DNA from 3 places in the Hathewaya limosa genome. Region 3 is predicted to be linked to each of the others. Evidence: riboswitches for the same ligand, from Rfam matches in the RefSeq annotation. Region 3 holds a riboswitch; each other region holds the start of a gene.
What was found. A riboswitch is a leader RNA that binds a small molecule or an ion and turns the genes downstream of it on or off. The one in region 3 is predicted to bind thiamine pyrophosphate.
Positions count from the first base shown of each region.

Region 1: linked by a shared signal. The riboswitch ahead of thiT (energy-coupled thiamine transporter ThiT) and the one ahead of thiD (bifunctional hydroxymethylpyrimidine kinase/phosphomethylpyrimidine kinase) in region 3 are both predicted to bind thiamine pyrophosphate.
Region 2: linked by a shared signal. The riboswitch ahead of tenA (thiaminase II) and the one ahead of thiD (bifunctional hydroxymethylpyrimidine kinase/phosphomethylpyrimidine kinase) in region 3 are both predicted to bind thiamine pyrophosphate.

Region 1 covers NZ_JAUSWN010000001.1:39,813-43,100, forward strand. Annotated here, with positions in the region: gene QOZ93_RS00150 (YhfM domain-containing protein) at 1-333, shown strand, start outside; gene QOZ93_RS00155 (Mrp/NBP35 family ATP-binding protein) at 360-1,217, shown strand; gene thiT (energy-coupled thiamine transporter ThiT) at 1,282-1,938, opposite strand; TPP riboswitch at 1,997-2,085, opposite strand; gene QOZ93_RS00165 (heavy metal translocating P-type ATPase) at 2,164-3,288, opposite strand, start outside.
Region 2 covers NZ_JAUSWN010000019.1:54,534-57,821, forward strand. Annotated here, with positions in the region: gene thiT (energy-coupled thiamine transporter ThiT) at 177-758, opposite strand; gene tenA (thiaminase II) at 789-1,445, opposite strand; TPP riboswitch at 1,605-1,713, opposite strand; tRNA gene QOZ93_RS10930 (tRNA-Met) at 1,870-1,945, shown strand; gene QOZ93_RS10935 (DNA polymerase IV) at 2,056-3,027, opposite strand; tRNA gene QOZ93_RS10940 (tRNA-Met) at 3,275-3,288, shown strand, end outside.
Region 3 covers NZ_JAUSWN010000020.1:6,774-10,061, reverse strand. Annotated here, with positions in the region: gene aroQ (type II 3-dehydroquinate dehydratase) at 1-216, shown strand, start outside; gene QOZ93_RS10980 (hypothetical protein) at 305-772, shown strand; TPP riboswitch at 1,055-1,169, shown strand; gene thiD (bifunctional hydroxymethylpyrimidine kinase/phosphomethylpyrimidine kinase) at 1,295-2,098, shown strand; gene thiM (hydroxyethylthiazole kinase) at 2,135-2,968, shown strand; gene thiE (thiamine phosphate synthase) at 2,984-3,288, shown strand, end outside.

The DNA of each region.
Region 1 (3,288 bases), on a different contig from region 3:
GATAGTAAGGATACAAAGTTAATAGACAAAGAATTTGCTATCAGTATAAAAGATGATTTTGATGTACAAAAATTTTTACTATCCTTGGACATTGAGGAATTTAAGAGTGACTTAGCTGAGGACTATCCTAATGTTAAGATAAAGGATGATACCTTAAAATCTGATTTTACAATTGATGTACAAACTGAAGGATATAAAAGTATAGTATATAAATCAATTATTAGTTTTATAGATAATAAAACTAATAAGAAAAAATCCTATTATATATGGTCTACTTATGAAAATAAGAATTGGACAATAAAAATTGAAGAAAAGAAACCACAAGGGTTTTAATAAAACAACTTAGGAGGGGATATGTAATGAGCAGTTGTGAAGGTTGCAAAAATAAAGATAATTGTTCAAAGGCAAGTGAAAATAAAGGCTGTAATTTTATAATGCCTAAATTTGGAAAAATTAAAAATGTTATAGGGATAATCAGTGGGAAAGGCGGAGTTGGTAAATCTACAGTTACAGGTATATTAGCTACTAAGCTTAAAAATGAAGGATATAGTGTAGGGGTTTTGGATGCAGATATTACAGGACCATCTATGCCAAGATTTTTTGGTATTAACAATAAAAGGTCTTCTATTGAAGCAACAGGAGAAGAAAATTCTTTTAAGTTTATTCCAGTAGAAACTGAAGGAGGAATCAAGGTTAATTCCTTAAATCTTCTTACAGAGAATGAAGGAGATCCTGTTATTTGGAGAGGCCCTGTTATAAATGGAGTTTTAAATCAAATGTTTACGGACACAGTTTGGGGTGAATTAGATTATCTTTTAATTGATATGCCACCTGGTACAGGAGATGTAGCATTAACAGTAATGCAAAGTTTACCTTTGAATGGTGTTATTGTTGTTTCAACGCCTCAAGATATGGTATCAATGATTGTAACTAAAGTTATTAGAATGGCAAAGAAATTAGATATTAATGTATTTGGTGTTGTAGAAAATATGAGTTATGTTAAATGTAAATGTGGTGAGAAAATTAAAGTATTTTCTAATAAATCAGCGGAAGAAGGGGCTAAAGAATTGGGGCTACCATTGCTTGCTGAAATGCCTATAAATAAAGATTTAGTAGAGCATATGGAAAAAAGAACTATAGAGAAATTTATAAATGAAGAAGAAGATTATAATATGTTTCTTAAAAATTTTAAACTTCAATATTCAATGAATAAATAGTAAATTAGATTAAATATAAAAGGGGCTGTCGCACTAAAAAATAGTGCGACAGCCCCTTTTATATTTAAATTCTAGCTTTATTTTTATTTACTGAATTAAAATTACTAATTAAATTTTTAATTGGTAATAGATTAATTATAATGCAGGAAATAATAAATTCTATGCTTAAAAATGAAATGTTATAAACTAATGAATAAATATATGGATTTTGTCCCTTAGCGTATTCAGAGAAGAAAATTATACCGGATAAGAAATGACATAATAATCTACCTAAAATAGCTATTAATATACCTAAGCTTATTTTTATATGAGATTGTATGGGAGTATCTTTACTATAATTAGGTTTAATAAATCCGCCTATACCAATCATCATAAAGGCTAGTGGATAGTCTAATAATAATTGAATAGGATGTACAACATATCCTCCTAAAAATAAATTTAGTATACCTAAAATAAAACCTCCTAACATTCCAATTTCAGGTCCATAGATAAAAGACAATAAAAGAATTGGAATTAAACTACCAGGTGTAACACTTCCACCTTGGGGCATTTTAAATAATCTAAATTGACCTAGCACTGTAGCTATAGCAATGGTAAGTCCAATAGTTACTATTGAAGAGGTAGTTAATTTTACTTTTTTTATTCTAATAAATAAAAGTAAAAGAACTAGAACAATTAAAACAGATAATATGTTTGGAACGGAAAATAGTTCTTTTGGCATATAAAAAACCTCCTTAAAATAATGTGCAGGAGGTATAAGAAATACTCATATAATATACATATAAGATATTATGCTTTCCTACGCTGGGATTAACCAGATCAGGTTCGAGGGTATTTCTCAGTCTAATTGACACCCCTAGCACAAAAAATTTAATTTTAAAAGTGCTTATTAAATACTGCATGTATATTATAGTTTATATTGTAATAATTTACAACGTATATATAATTATTTTAGTTTTAAAATTCTCATAGAATTTAGTATAGCTAATAGAGCTACACCTACATCTGCAAAAACTGCTTCCCACATATTAGCAAGACCCAATGCTGCTAATATAAGAACTAAAAGTTTTATTCCAAGAGCTAAAATTATATTTTGTGTAACAATTTTACGGGTGAATTTAGATATTTTAAGAGCATCAAATATTCTTGAAGGCTCATCATTCATTATAACCATATCAGCGGCTTCTATTGCCGCATCAGAACCAAGACCACCCATTGCTATACCAATGTCAGCTCTGGCCAAAACAGGTGCATCATTTATTCCATCTCCAACAAAGGCCACTTTAGATTTACCTTTTTTACCTTGTAAAATTTCTTCAAATATTTTTACCTTTTCTTGTGGTAACAGTTCCGCATAAAATGTATCTAATTTTAATTCCTTTGCTACTTTTTCAGCTGTAATTTTATTATCACCAGTTAACATAATTGTATTATTTATTCCACTAGATTTTAATTGATTAATAGCTTCTACAGAATCTTGTTTAATTTTGTCAGAAATAACAATACTACCTATAAATTGATTATTTACTGCAATATATACTACAGTTCCTGTACTTTCGCATTTTTTAAAAGTAATTTCAAATTTATCCATTAATTTAGAGTTTCCTACTAAAATTGTGTTTTTCTCGAAATCTACTTTTGTGCCATGTCCAGCTATTTCTTCATAATTTTTTAGCATGTTTTTATCTATTGGTTTGTTATATGCAGAAATTATAGACTTAGCTATAGGATGAGAGGAATAACTTTCACAAATTGCTGCATATCTTAATAATTCTTCTTCCGAAGCTGAATTTGTAGTATTTAATTCTGTAACTTCAAAAATACCTTTAGTTAGTGTACCAGTTTTGTCAAATACAATAGTATCTACAGAGTTTAGAGCTTCTAAATAATTACTTCCTTTTATTAAGACACCTTTTTTAGATGCAGCACCGATTCCACCAAAGAAACCAAGTGGTATAGAAATTACTAATGCACAAGGACAAGAGACTACAAGGAATATAAGAGATCTTCTAACCCAGTCTGATAGAACTGAATCTTTTATAAACATTGGAGGTATAAATGTAAGTGCAAT
Region 2 (3,288 bases), on a different contig from region 3:
TGAATATTTTAACATTATATATTATTTCTGTCTACATTACTTTACATATAAGTTATTGAAATAATATTGGCCATAAAATAAAAAATATATAGTAAGAATAAGAAAATTAACTTCTTACTCTTTCTATATATTTATAACTTTATGTACATCATAACAAATAAACTTTATACAATTATTTATTTTATAAACTTTTTTATAGGTATTATTGCTATAAGTATTGTAGTTAATACTGCCTCTACTCCTGCACTAGATCCGTTATATATGATAGAGTATAACCAAACATTCATTCCTTTTGGAGCATATTGCCCGAAAAATAATACTCCAGATATTACAGAGGACAAAAGACTTAATCCTGTAGCAAATAAACTTCCTAATATAATGTTATACTTTTTGTCTTTTCCAAAAGTTCCTGCTACCCCTAATGCCATTGTTCCTAAAATATAATCCAACAAAAATTGTAATGGATGTACTATAACTGCTCCATTTAACAACTTAAGTAATCCAAAAATTAAACCACCTGTAACTCCTGGTATATTTCCATATAATATTGAAAGAATCATTACAGGAAGCATAGAAAACAACGTTATTCCCCCGCCCTGAGGATATCTTATAAAGTGAATTAAATATAATACAAAAGATAGAGAACTAATTACCCCTATTTTTACTATCATATTAGTTGTAAATTTATATTTTATTAAATTTATTATATAAATTCCTAATAATCCTATAGATATTATCAAACCAATAATATTAATCATCTTTTGTTCTCCCTAATTACTCTAAATGTCTTATTTATTATAAGCCATATCCCAAAATTGTTTTTCATATTTACTAGATGTTATAAAAATATTTAATAATTCTTTTTTTTCATCTTCAGTTATATCAGTGCAAATTTTATCTACATAATCTAACCATTCATTTGTGAAATCAGTAAACTCTTTTGATGCATATGAATCTATCCAAGGTTTATAAAAATTATTATCTAATTTTTCTTTATAAATTTTTTGAATATATTTTCCTATATAATTATAACTCCATGTACAAGGCAATGTAGCAATAGCGCATTTTCTTATATTTCCCTCTAATGATTTGGATAACATATAGCTTGTATAACTAGTATTAACTATGTTTGATTCCATCTTCTCAACTTGCCATGGTTCAAATCCAAAATTCTTTAAGTATTTAATATGCACTTCTGTCTCATCATTCATAGTTCCCTTTATGGAATTATAAAAAAATTTCATTTCTTCCATAGTTGAAGCCTTTATAATTCCGACACAAAATGATTTAGAGTATTCTTTAAGATATAAATAATCTTGAATAAGATAGTATTGAAACTTTTCTCTTGGTAAACACCCTTCTGCTAACTCTTTTATAAAGGGATGATTTAAATACTCCTCCCATATTTTTTCTGATTTTTGAAACAAATACTGTGTAAATTTCATAATTACTTCACCTTTCTTTAATATCTGCTCCAACAATGAAAAAACTTATTTTAAAAAAATCTTAAAATAAAAAAGTTATGTCCATTTAGGAACATAACTTTTAATTACACATAAAAATACTAATAAAAATAAATTATATGAATATACAATTTCTCTTAGTATTATATTAATAAGCTTTCCTACGCTGGTATTATCCAAATCAGGTTAAAAGGGTTAATAGTTTTACTATCTCTCAGCCTAATGAAAATCGGCACCCCTAGCTAGATATTTATTTATGTAGTTATTATAAAAGATTTAAAACATAAAATCTATATATTTTTTTACCTTTTAAATCTTTTAATAAATTTTCTTTTTATTTGACTTATTTTAATATATAGGTTATAATTAGTTCATAAGTTAGTTGGAACTATAAAGTTAATAATGACGCGGGATGGAGCAGTTGGTAGCTCGTCGGGCTCATAACCCGAAGGTCGTAGGTTCAAGTCCTGTTCCCGCAACCAAAAACCATACTATTAAAGTATGGTTTTTTTATTTTGAATCCATATTAAATTTCCTTGAGTTTAAAATAAACTTAATTGTTCTTCTTTTTTATGTTCTAAAGATGATATAGTTATTCCAATTCTATTTCATTTAACATCTCATTCCCATATTCCTGTATTTCTCTACTTTTACATATGTATTTTAATAATGTTTTACTTTTAGTATGAGTTTCAAAAGAAGTGGTTTTTAATTTTATAGTTATAGTTTTTCCTTGCATATTTTCCTTTTCCAATGTATTTTCTATAAACTCAGCAAAATTTTCTATATACCATTTTAATTGTTGTTTATTTTTTGTATCTTTTTTTAAAGTTATTTCCCTTCCTATAGATTTTCTCTCTCTAAAAGTATTTACCTTTCTATTATCTATTCCACGTATTCTATCATATATCTCCAATCCAGATTTTCCAAAGTAATTAATAATAAAATCTTTTGATAATGCATATAACTCTTCAATATTAAAAACACCTATATTATTAAGTTTTTTAACAGATTTTTTTCCAAGTCCATGAACCTTATTTATTGAAAGTGGAAAAAGTACTTTGGGTACCATTTCCTTCGTTATTACTTTAATACCATTTGGTTTATTCCAATCTGATGCAAGTTTTGCTAAAAATTTATTATAAGATATACCAATGGATAGTGTAAGTCCTAATTCTTTTAAAACATTTTCTTTTATAAGAAGGGCTATTTTAATGGGATCTTTATTTAAATGAGTTATATCCAAATAAGCTTCATCTATACTTACAGGTTCTACATAAGGAGTTACGGAATAAAATATATCAAATATTTTAGATGAAATTTCTTTATATCTATACATTCTAACAGGCAAAAAAATTGCCTTGGAGCATTTTGCTTTAGCTATATAGACAGGCATAGCACTCCTTATTCCATAAGCCCTTGCCTCATAAGAACAAGTTGCAACTACTCCTCTTTCACTAATTCCACCTACAATAACAGGCTTTCCTTTTAATTTGGGATTATCTTTTATTTCTACAGAAGCAAAAAATGCATCCATATCTACATGAAGTATTTTTCTTTCCATACCTTTGGCAATCCTTTCTCTTAAATACTCTTTAAATATTATTATATTCTCTATTTTAAAAAATGCTAAATATTTTTAATATCAGTATGAGTATTAAAAATATTTAGCATTACAATTATTAAAGGAGGTCTTTTGGCTTCCTTTAATTCATATCGAAATAATTATTTTTTAATTTTACTTGACTTGAATCACTATATAGAGTATTATAAATATATAAGTTGTTTGAAATTAATAATTTTAATAATGACGCGGGATGGAGCA
Region 3 (3,288 bases):
CCAGGTGCATATACTCATTATAGTATAGCTATATTTGATGCATTAAAGTCTGTAAATATTGATACTATAGAAGTTCATTTAAGTAATATATATAAACGTGAAGAATTTAGACATAAATCAGTAACAGCTCCTGCTTGTGTTGGACAAATTTCAGGATTAGGTTTTTTAGGATATAAGTTAGCAATGGAAGCACTATATTATAGAAAAAATAAATAGATTTAATATAAATTATAAATAATAAATATTAGATTATACCACTGTTAAAGTTTAAAATAAAATTATAAAAGCTTTAGGAGGGGATTTTATGCATAAAGATCAATTAATAAACTTAGAACCTTCAGTTAGAGAACAAGTTATGAGAGAGGAACTTGGAGAAGAAAAGTGTAAGATTTTAGATAAGTATGGATTGCACCCTAATGAGAGAATATATTGGGAAAAAGTACAAGAAAAATATCCTACACAAGAATATTTTAGTCATAAATTTGCAGTAAAAAGTTCAGTACTAGGTATGATTTTTCATATATATAGATTATGTTTTGCTAAGACTAAATATTTTGAAAATAATTGGGATAAGTTTATTCCGTGTGTTTATACCCTTCGAGAAGGATTTATAGAAACAGAACTGTACAATATGGAATTTATTAAACATAAAAAAACAGGATTAATTATAGATCTAAGAGAACTATCTAAAATTCATTGGATTCAAGATTTTAAAGACTTATGCTTATATATAGAAAATAAAGAAAAAGAGTTAGAAAGAAAAATTGGATAGTATATAAAAATAAAAGATATAGATAACTTTTAATTAGAAATATATATAGTTATAAAAATGCAAATTCATATAAGGTGGATTTGCATTTTTATATTATTGAGTTAAATATTAAAAAATGTGGTCATTATTCATTTATAGAAAAAACTGAAGAGATTTTAGAAAGTATAGATAAATTTTTATTAAAACATTAAGTTATTATATAAATCATAGTAATTAATGATAACTTTTATTAAGATAATTAGTTGAATCTCTAAATGGGTTGTGATAATATGGAAGCAAAGTTAAATAAAACAGGGGTGCTAGAATATGGCTAGCTGAGATAAAGATCCTTAAAATCTTTGACTCTTTGACCTGATCTGGATAATGCCAGCGTAGGAAACATATTTATAAATTAATTTGTTTTTGTTACAAATTATATTTGTTTATGATAATGCAAATCCGAAACTGGATTTGCATTTTTGATTTTAAATTAAAAAATAAAAAGTTAGAGTAACAATATATTTACAATTAGGAGGAAATGATATGAAAAATGTTTTAACTATTGCAGGATCAGATAGCTGTGGGGGAGCAGGTATTCAAGCGGATTTAAAAACTTTTTCAGCGCATGGAGTTTATGGTATGTCTGTCATTACAGCTGTTACTGCGCAAAACACTATGGGAGTTCTAGCAGTTCAAGACATAGAAAGAGATATCATTGAAAAACAAATAAGCTGCATATATGAAGATATAGAAGTGAGTGCAGTAAAAATTGGTATGGTATCTAAGATAGAAACTATAGAAGCAATTGCAGAAGGTCTTTTAAAGTATAGAGCAAAAAACATTGTTGTAGATCCTGTAATGATTTCTAAAAGTGGATATGACTTATTAAAACCGGAATCAAAAGACACATTAATTAAAAAATTACTTCCTATAGCTACAATTGTTACACCTAATTTACCAGAAGCAGAAGTTATCTTAGAGAGAAAAATAACAACATTGGATGAAATGATTGAAGCAGCTAAAGAAATACATAGTAAAGGACCTAAAACTGTTTTAGTTAAAGGTGGTCATTTAGAAAATGATGCTACTGATGTTTTATATGATGGAAAAGAAATTTATTTATTAAAGGGTACAAGAATAGATACTAAAAATACACATGGAACAGGATGTACATTATCTTCAGCTATAGCTTCAAATTTGGCAAATGGTTATGATGTAAAAGAAGCAGTACAAAAAGCTAAGGAGTATATAACAATGGCTATTGAACATTCCTTTGCAATAGGACATGGAGTCGGTCCTACAAATCATTTTTATAAGTTATATAAAAGTTCAGGATTAATAGATTAATAAAATAAATTTTCGGTGTAAGGAGGGGAAATTTAAATGATAGAGGAGAATAGGGAAGTAAATGGAAGTATACTACAATCTTGTTGTGATACACTTACTGCTTTAAGAGAAAAAAAACCACTAATTCATCATATAACTAATTATGTTACAGTGAATGATTGTGCAAATATTACTTTAGCCATAGGGGCATCTCCTGTAATGGCAGATGATATAAATGAAGTTGAAGAAATGACATCAATAGCGGGAGCTTTAGTTATAAATATAGGTACATTAAATACAAGAACTGTTGATTCTATGATTAAAGCGGGAAAAAAAGCAAATGAACTTAATATACCAGTAATCCTAGATCCAGTAGGAGTAGGGGCTACAAAATATAGATTAGAAGTTGCAAAGAAACTTTTAGAAAATGTTAAGTTTACTGTGGTTAGAGGCAATATGTCAGAAATTAAAATATTATCGGGAATAAAATCAGGGATAAAAGGTGTTGATTCAACGGAGAGTTTAGACGGTAAAGAGAAAATAGCTAAAAATTTGGCTTTAAAATTAAAATCAGTTGTAGCAATAACAGGAGCCATAGATTGTATTTCTGATGGAAAAAGAATTGTTTCTATAGAAAATGGACATTCTATGTTATCTAATGTTACAGGGACAGGATGTATGAGTACTTCTTTAATAGCTTCGTATACTTCTATTTTCAAAGATGGTTTTATAGGTGCAATAGGTGGGTTAGTATCAATGGGTATAGCTGGAGAAAAAAGTTTTGAAAGTTTAGTAGATGGAGACGGAATAGGAACTTTTAGAATAAGAATTTTCGATAATATATATAATTTAACAGAGAGTGAACTTTTAAATAAAGCAAAGATATATTAAGAAGAAGGTGAGTATATGAAAAAATCTAATATAGATTATACTTTATATTTAGTAACGGATAGAGAAATTTTGGGAAATAGAAACTTAGAAGATGCTGTAGAAGAAGCTATTTTAGGTGGAGTTACCTTGGTTCAATTAAGGGAAAAAAATTGTTCAAGTTTAGAGTTTTATAATACTGCTAAAAATATAAAAGAAATTACACGTAAATATAATATACCTTTAATTATAAATGATCGATTAGACATAGCACAAGCAATAGACGCAGATGGAGTTCATATTGGACAAGAAGATATGCCAGTTGATCTTGCAAGGAAAATTTT